DNA from 3 places in the Rhizobium quercicola genome. Region 1 is predicted to be linked to each of the others. Evidence: predicted binding sites of a transcription regulator. Region 1 holds the regulator's gene; each other region holds the start of a gene.
The links. Region 1 encodes LexA, which represses DNA repair genes until DNA is damaged. Its sites were predicted from a motif close to TGTTCNNNNTGTGTTCNG; they were not measured.
Positions count from the first base shown of each region.

Region 2: a site for LexA is predicted at 1,067-1,084, ahead of recA (recombinase RecA). Genes of this name have one in related genera too.
Region 3: a site for LexA is predicted at 873-890, ahead of LRX75_RS21515 (nucleoside triphosphate pyrophosphohydrolase family protein). Genes of this name have one in related genera too.

Region 1 is NZ_JAJOZR010000007.1:35,820-38,088, forward strand. Features, by position in the region: gene LRX75_RS11865 (hypothetical protein) at 1-58, shown strand, start outside; gene LRX75_RS23300 (hypothetical protein) at 164-286, opposite strand; gene LRX75_RS11870 (hypothetical protein) at 348-587, opposite strand; gene lexA (transcriptional repressor LexA) at 908-1,624, opposite strand; gene LRX75_RS11880 (single-stranded DNA-binding protein) at 1,898-2,269, opposite strand, start outside.
Region 2 is NZ_JAJOZR010000007.1:153,875-156,143, reverse strand. Features, by position in the region: gene LRX75_RS12425 (carbohydrate kinase family protein) at 1-976, opposite strand, end outside; gene recA (recombinase RecA) at 1,211-2,269, shown strand, end outside.
Region 3 is NZ_JAJOZR010000018.1:13,914-16,182, forward strand. Features, by position in the region: gene LRX75_RS21510 (DNA polymerase III subunit delta') at 1-530, shown strand, start outside; gene LRX75_RS21515 (nucleoside triphosphate pyrophosphohydrolase family protein) at 534-857, opposite strand; gene metG (methionine--tRNA ligase) at 1,012-2,269, shown strand, end outside.

The DNA of each region.
Region 1 (2,269 bases):
GACGACCGAAGACAAGCAGAACCTCTGCGAGATGGGGTCCTACACGATTCACGAGTGAGACTCTGGAAGCGCGGGACGGTGGAAGCGCTCACATGGAAACGGCGCCGATATCGTCCTTCGCAGCCAGAAATCCTCTGTATCAGCGAGCCGAGACGTCTGCGCGTCAGAGCGAGCTGGCTGCTCCAACAGTCGTCAACGGAACACTGTTGCCGAGATCGTTATTCGCATATTTGAAAACAAGGATGCTGAGGATGGATGCAAGCATCCCGACAAAAATCATGCGCATGGTATAATCCTTCGCGCTGAGCGCGCGTTTTCGATAAGAGGCGTTGTTGACCCGACGCTGATTAGGCGAAATCACCGATCCGGCCATGCTGCAGCAAAACGCGCACCGGATTGACCTCACCAACGGCCGTATTGGTCGACCGTGCGAGGGCCAAGGTTCCTGCGTGAGATGCAGCAAGCCGCTCTGCCAGAGCGCACGCCTCGTCTGCCGTACCGACACGCATCAGATCATCGCTTTGCACGAGCTCTCCCGTATGATCGTCGAAGACGATCACTTCGAAGCTGTTCAATGTTCCAGGCATGTCGGCTCCATCACGTTCGCCCGGTAAACGCCGACCTACCTACACGGTTCCATATGTTTGAGACGGTACGACCAACAAATGCGCGCTAACGTGGAGCGATGCAACATCGTCGGCTGAAAACACAGCAAACGAAAAAGCCTTGCTGCAGATTTGCTGCAGGTCTGACGTCGAACGCAAGAACAGACGACCAAACCCGTCTGCTGATCACACAACGCCGAAGGATTCTGCGGGCCTAAACCAGCGGAATCCTCCGGCGCCCAAACGTATGGACAGCGCCCACTTCTGAAACCTTATACGGAGACGCGCCGACCCCTCCCCGATTATTGGTAGCGGCGGATCAGGCCGACGAGCTTGCCCTGTACCTTCACACGCTCCGGGCCGAAAATTCGCGTCTCGTACGCCGGGTTGGCAGCCTCGAGCGCGACGGACGCGCCCTTGCGGCGAAACCGCTTCAGGGTCGCTTCCTCGTCATCCACGAGCGCAACGACGATCTCGCCGGGGCTGGCGCTATTGGCATTGCGAATGATCACGGTGTCGCCGTCCAGAATGCCCGCTTCGATCATCGAGTCGCCGCGCACTTCCAAGGCGTAGTGCTCGCCATTGCCGATCATGAAGGCGGGTACGGCGATGTCGTGCGTGTTGTTCTGAATGGCGGATATCGGCACACCCGCAGCGATGCGTCCCATCACCGGAACCGATACGCTGTTGTCGTTGCCGACCTCCGCCGTCGTCTTGGCGGCCGGTTCGACGGCCGCGTTTCCACGACTTCCCTGAATGACGCTCGGCGAGAATCCCCGCTTCGGCGGGGTCGCGGACAGATATGCCTCCGGCAGCTTGATCACCTCGAGCGCGCGGGCCCGGTTCGGCAGACGCCGGATGAAGCCGCGCTCCTCGAGCGCCGTGATCAGCCGGTGAATGCCGGACTTGGACGCGAGCTCCAGAGCATCCTTCATTTCATCGAAAGACGGGGGAACGCCCGATTCCTTCATGCGCTCATGAATGAAAATCAACAGTTCCTGTTGCTTGCGGGTCAGCATGATCAATCGACTCCAGAGTCACGAAACAAAGCAAGAACAGTGTTATATGTTCCTCATGTGTTCTGCAAGTGGCATTCTGGCCAAACCACAGCCGCCATGAGCCCGTTTCTCAGCATTCGCCCGGGCGTTGCTTTTCGCACGCCATCGTCAGCCTGAACTGTTGTCGAGAGATGTCCGTGTCCGGTCCTGTAACAGCAACGCCGCCATGAGCTTGCTCATGACGGCGTAGAAGACGAGACGACATTGTATCGGCTTGCAGCAGACCTTTGACGATCAAAATGGGATATCGTCGTCCAGGTCGCGGGAAAAGCCGCCGCCAGGTCCGCCGGTGCTGCCGCCCGATCGGGCGCCCGAGGACTGGGCCGGGCGATCGTAATCATCGCCATAGTTCGATCCGCCGCTTCCGCCGCCATAGTCCGAGCCGCCTCGACTTCCGCCGCCACCGCCGCCACTACCACCGCCATCGCGGCCGTCGAGCATCGTCAGCGTCGAGTTGAAGCCCTGCAACACCACTTCCGTGGAGTAACGGTCGTTGCCGTCCTTGTCCTGCCATTTGCGGGTCTGCAGCGCGCCCTCGAGGTATAGCTTGGCGCCCTTTTTGACATACTGCTCAACGACCTTGCACAGGCCTTCGTTGAAGACGAC
Region 2 (2,269 bases), 120 kb from region 1:
GGGCATCCTTTTCGGCACTGCGGTGATGAGGCTGTGAAAACAGGATTTCCGGCGGCGGCACAAGCTGCAATTCCTTCTCCAGCCGTTCCGCGGAGAGATCGTCGGCGACGGCCAGCGGCGAGCGGACGGTGACGGCGGCGGCGCCCACGCCCGCGCGCAGGCATTCGCCGAGCGCCGCGCCCCGCATCCGCGCGGTGAGGAAGCCGGCCGCCAGCGCATCGCCCGCGCCCGTGACGTCGCCGAGCGCATCGATATCGGGCGGGCGCACGGTGGCGACCGCGTCGCCCGCAAAGGCAACGGCGGCACGGCCGCCGCGCGTGACCACGCCGCCGGCAATGCCTGCCGCGCGAAGAATCGCCGGCCAGCCTTCCGCCGTCGTGCTTCTTTCGCCGCCGATGGTCGCGGCTTCGGCTTCGTTCAGAAACAGGAGATCGAGCTGGGGAAAGGCGGGCCGCAGCCTCTCGACCTTTGCCGGAGAGATGGCGATCGCCGCCGTGGCTGCGCCGGCGTCCTTTGCCATGCGCAGGGCGCCCGACAGCGTCTCGGCGGGCAGGTTCGCATCCACCAGCACGAGATGCGCCTCGGCAACGAGATCGCGCAGCGCCCGCTGGCGGAGCCTGCGGGGCGAAAACATCGTGTAGAGTTCCATGTCGGCTAGCGCCACGACCAGATTGCCGTCCGCCTCCAGAATGGCGGTGTAGCTCGGCGTCCGCCTGTCGAGGAAGGTGAACGACCGATCGATGACGCCGGCGGCGTCCGCCGCACGCGCGACCGTCTCGCCCTCCGCATCGCCGCCGCGCGGCGCGACCATGCTGACCGACAGGCCGAGCCGCGCCATGCCGCGCGCCGCGTTGAAACCGCCGCCGCCGGCCTCCTCGAACCAGCGGCCGGGATTGCTGGCACCGAGCGTCGTGGCGCTGGCGATGCGACCGCGCCGATCGATATGCGCGCCGCCGAAGACGACAACGTTCGTCATGCGATGCCTCCGGCCGTGATATTTCCAGCGAACCGATTCGTTTCGCCCGCCGAGGCGGGGACCGGTTCCTTATCCGGGCAAGGCAGGAGTGAGAACATGCTGGGAACACAGCGCGAATTCGGATGATGCGTCAATGTGTTGAAGGCCTCTTGCGAAATGAGAACAAAAAGGGTACATACAGACCAGCGGCGGGTTCATTGCCTCGATTGACCCGATAACCTAAAGGTGGACGAAATGGCTCAGAACTCTTTGCGGCTCGTAGAGGACAAATCGGTGGATAAAAGCAAGGCGCTGGAAGCAGCACTCTCCCAGATTGAACGGTCGTTCGGCAAGGGATCGATCATGAAGCTCGGTGGAAAAGACAGCATCGTCGAGATCGAGACCGTTTCGACGGGATCTCTCGGCCTGGATATCGCGCTGGGCATCGGCGGTCTTCCCAAGGGTCGCATCATCGAAATCTACGGTCCGGAAAGCTCTGGCAAGACGACGATGGCGCTGCAGACCATCGCCGAGGCCCAGAAGACCGGCGGCGTCTGCGCCTTCGTGGATGCCGAGCATGCGCTCGATCCGGTCTATGCCCGCAAGCTCGGCGTCGATCTCGAAAATCTCCTGATCTCGCAGCCGGATACCGGCGAGCAGGCGCTCGAGATCACCGATACGCTGGTCCGCTCCGGCGCGATCGACGTTCTCGTCATCGACTCGGTTGCCGCCCTGACGCCGCGGGCGGAAATCGAAGGCGAGATGGGCGACAGCCTTCCCGGCCTGCAGGCCCGCCTGATGAGCCAGGCGCTGCGCAAGCTGACGGCCTCGATCTCCAAGTCGAAATGCATGGTGATCTTCATCAACCAGATCCGCATGAAGATCGGCGTCATGTTCGGTTCGCCGGAAACGACGACGGGCGGCAATGCACTGAAATTCTACGCCTCGGTTCGCCTCGACATCCGCCGCATCGGCGCGGTCAAGGAGCGGGACGAGGTCATCGGCAACCAGACCAAGGTCAAGGTCGTCAAGAACAAGATGGCACCGCCCTTCAAGCAGGTCGAATTCGACATCATGTATGGCGAAGGCGTTTCGAAGACCGGCGAACTGGTCGATCTCGGCGTCAAGGCCGGCATCGTCGAAAAGTCCGGCGCCTGGTTCTCCTATAACAGCCAGCGGCTGGGGCAGGGGCGTGAGAACGCCAAGTCCTATCTGCGCGACAATCCGGAAACGGCGCGCGAGATCGAACAGTCGCTTCGCCAGAATGCCGGCCTGATCGCCGAAAAATTCCTGGAAGATGGCGGTCCCGAGCCG
Region 3 (2,269 bases), on a different contig from region 1:
TCGTTCTCACCCACACACCCGGCCGCCTTCTGCCCACCATCCGCTCGCGCTGCCTGCCACTGGCACTAAAACCCCTTGCCGACGACGACATGACCCGGGCACTGGCGCATCTCGACATCCGGCTGGAGGGGGAGCGGGGCGAGCGCGTGCTTGCGGCCGCGAAGGGCAGCGTTTCGGAGGCGTTGAAGCTCATCAATTATGGCGGACTCGACATCATCGACGCCTTCGACCACATGCTCGGCCATCCCGACGACGCGCCGGCGCGACGCGAGATGCACAAGCTCGGCGACATTCTGGCGGCGAAGGACAGCGATACGATATTTGCCTTTTTCGCGACGCTTGTCGCGCGCCACGTAAACGCACAGGCCAAGGCGGCCGGCCTTGGCGGCGATCTGGCCGCGGCCGAACGTTTCGCGCGGCTTTCCTCGGACCTGTCCGAGCGGCTGACGGTCGCCGACGCCTACAATCTCGACCGCAAGCAGACCGTCCTCTCGATTCTCGATGATCTCAGGACGGCCGGCCGGTTCTAGAGATCAGGGTGCAGTCCCATCCGTTCCAACAGGCGAAAAGCGCCACTTCCGTTCGACGGCGGCATCGAGATCGAGCCCGTGCCGATGGGCGAAGAGCAGGACATGGCCGAGGAGATCGGCGGTCTCGTCTTCCAAGGCGGTTCTCAACGTCTCCTCGTCGAGGCCCTTTCGGCGCGCCCGTCCGCTCAGCCGGTTCCATGCTTGCGTGACCTCGCCCATCTCCTCGACGAGCTTGAGGATGAACCAGTCGTCGTCCCGCAGAATGCCGGTCGTTTCCGCATAGCGAACAGAGGCCCGCTCGAAGTCTTTCTGCAATTTTCCCAACATGACCCTCTCTCCCTTCGTTCCTTTTTTGTTCCTGCAGACCATTTCCGTCAAGAAGCCCGGTCGCTTTTTGCAGGGTTTCCATTCCCACCGCCCGTGGGATGGTTTAAGAGCGGGGCAGGCCAGAAAAGCTCACAGCCAGAAGTTCACAATTGCCATGACAGACACATCCCCCTTCTACATCACCACCGCCATCGCCTACCCCAACGGGCGTCCGCATATCGGCCATGCCTATGAGCTGATCGCGACCGATGTCGTGGCGCGGTTCGAGCGGCTGGACGGGCGAGACGTCTTCTTTCTGACGGGGACGGACGAGCACGGGCAGAAGATGCAACAGACGGCACGCCGGGAAGGCCTGACGCCCGGGGAACTGGCGGATCGCAATGCGGCCGAATTCCAGGCGATGGTGAAGCTGCTCGAAGGCTCGAACGACGATTACATCCGAACGACAGAGCCGCGCCACCACGAGGCCGCGAAGGTTATCTGGAACAGGATGGCTGACGCCGGCGACCTCTACAAGGATGCCTATTCCGGCTGGTACTCCGTGCGTGACGAGGCGTACTATCAGGAAAGCGAGACCGAAGTCCGCGCCGATGGCGTGCGCTACGGACCGCAGGGCACGCCCGTGGAGTGGGTGGAGGAGGCGAGCTATTTCTTCCGCCTCTCCGCCTATCAGGACCGGCTGCTCCAGCACTACGAAGACAATCCGGATTTCATCGGTCCCGCCGAGCGCCGCAACGAGGTTATCTCGTTCGTCAAATCGGGCCTGAAAGACCTCTCCATGTCGCGCACGACGTTCGACTGGGGCATTCCCGTGCCCGGCGATCCGGCACATGTCATGTATGTCTGGGTCGATGCTCTGACGAACTACATCACGGCCACCGGCGCCCTGACGGACCCGGAAGGCCCGCGCGCCAAGTACTGGCCGGCGAGCATCCACATGATCGGCAAGGACATTATCCGCTTCCATGCCGTCTACTGGCCCGCCTTCCTGATGTCGGCCGGCCTGCCGCTGCCGAAAAAGGTTTTCGCCCACGGCTTCCTGCTCAACAAGGGCGAGAAGATGTCGAAATCCCTCGGCAATGTGGTCGATCCGGTCAATCTGGTGGAGCATTTCGGTCTCGACCCGATCCGCTATTTCTTCATGCGCGAAGTCTCCTTCGGGCAGGATGGGAGCTATAGCGAGGAGGCGATCGCGACGCGGATCAATTCGGATCTCGCCAACGGCATTGGCAACCTTGCCAGCCGCTCTTTGTCGATGATCGTCAAGAACTGCGACGGCGCCATTCCGGTTTGCGGCCCGTTGAGCGAAGCCGACGCGGCCATGCTTGCCTCGGCGGACGCCCTGCACGCCTCGACGCGCAGCGACATGGACGCGCTCGCCATTCACAAGGTTCTCGCCTCCATTATCGCGG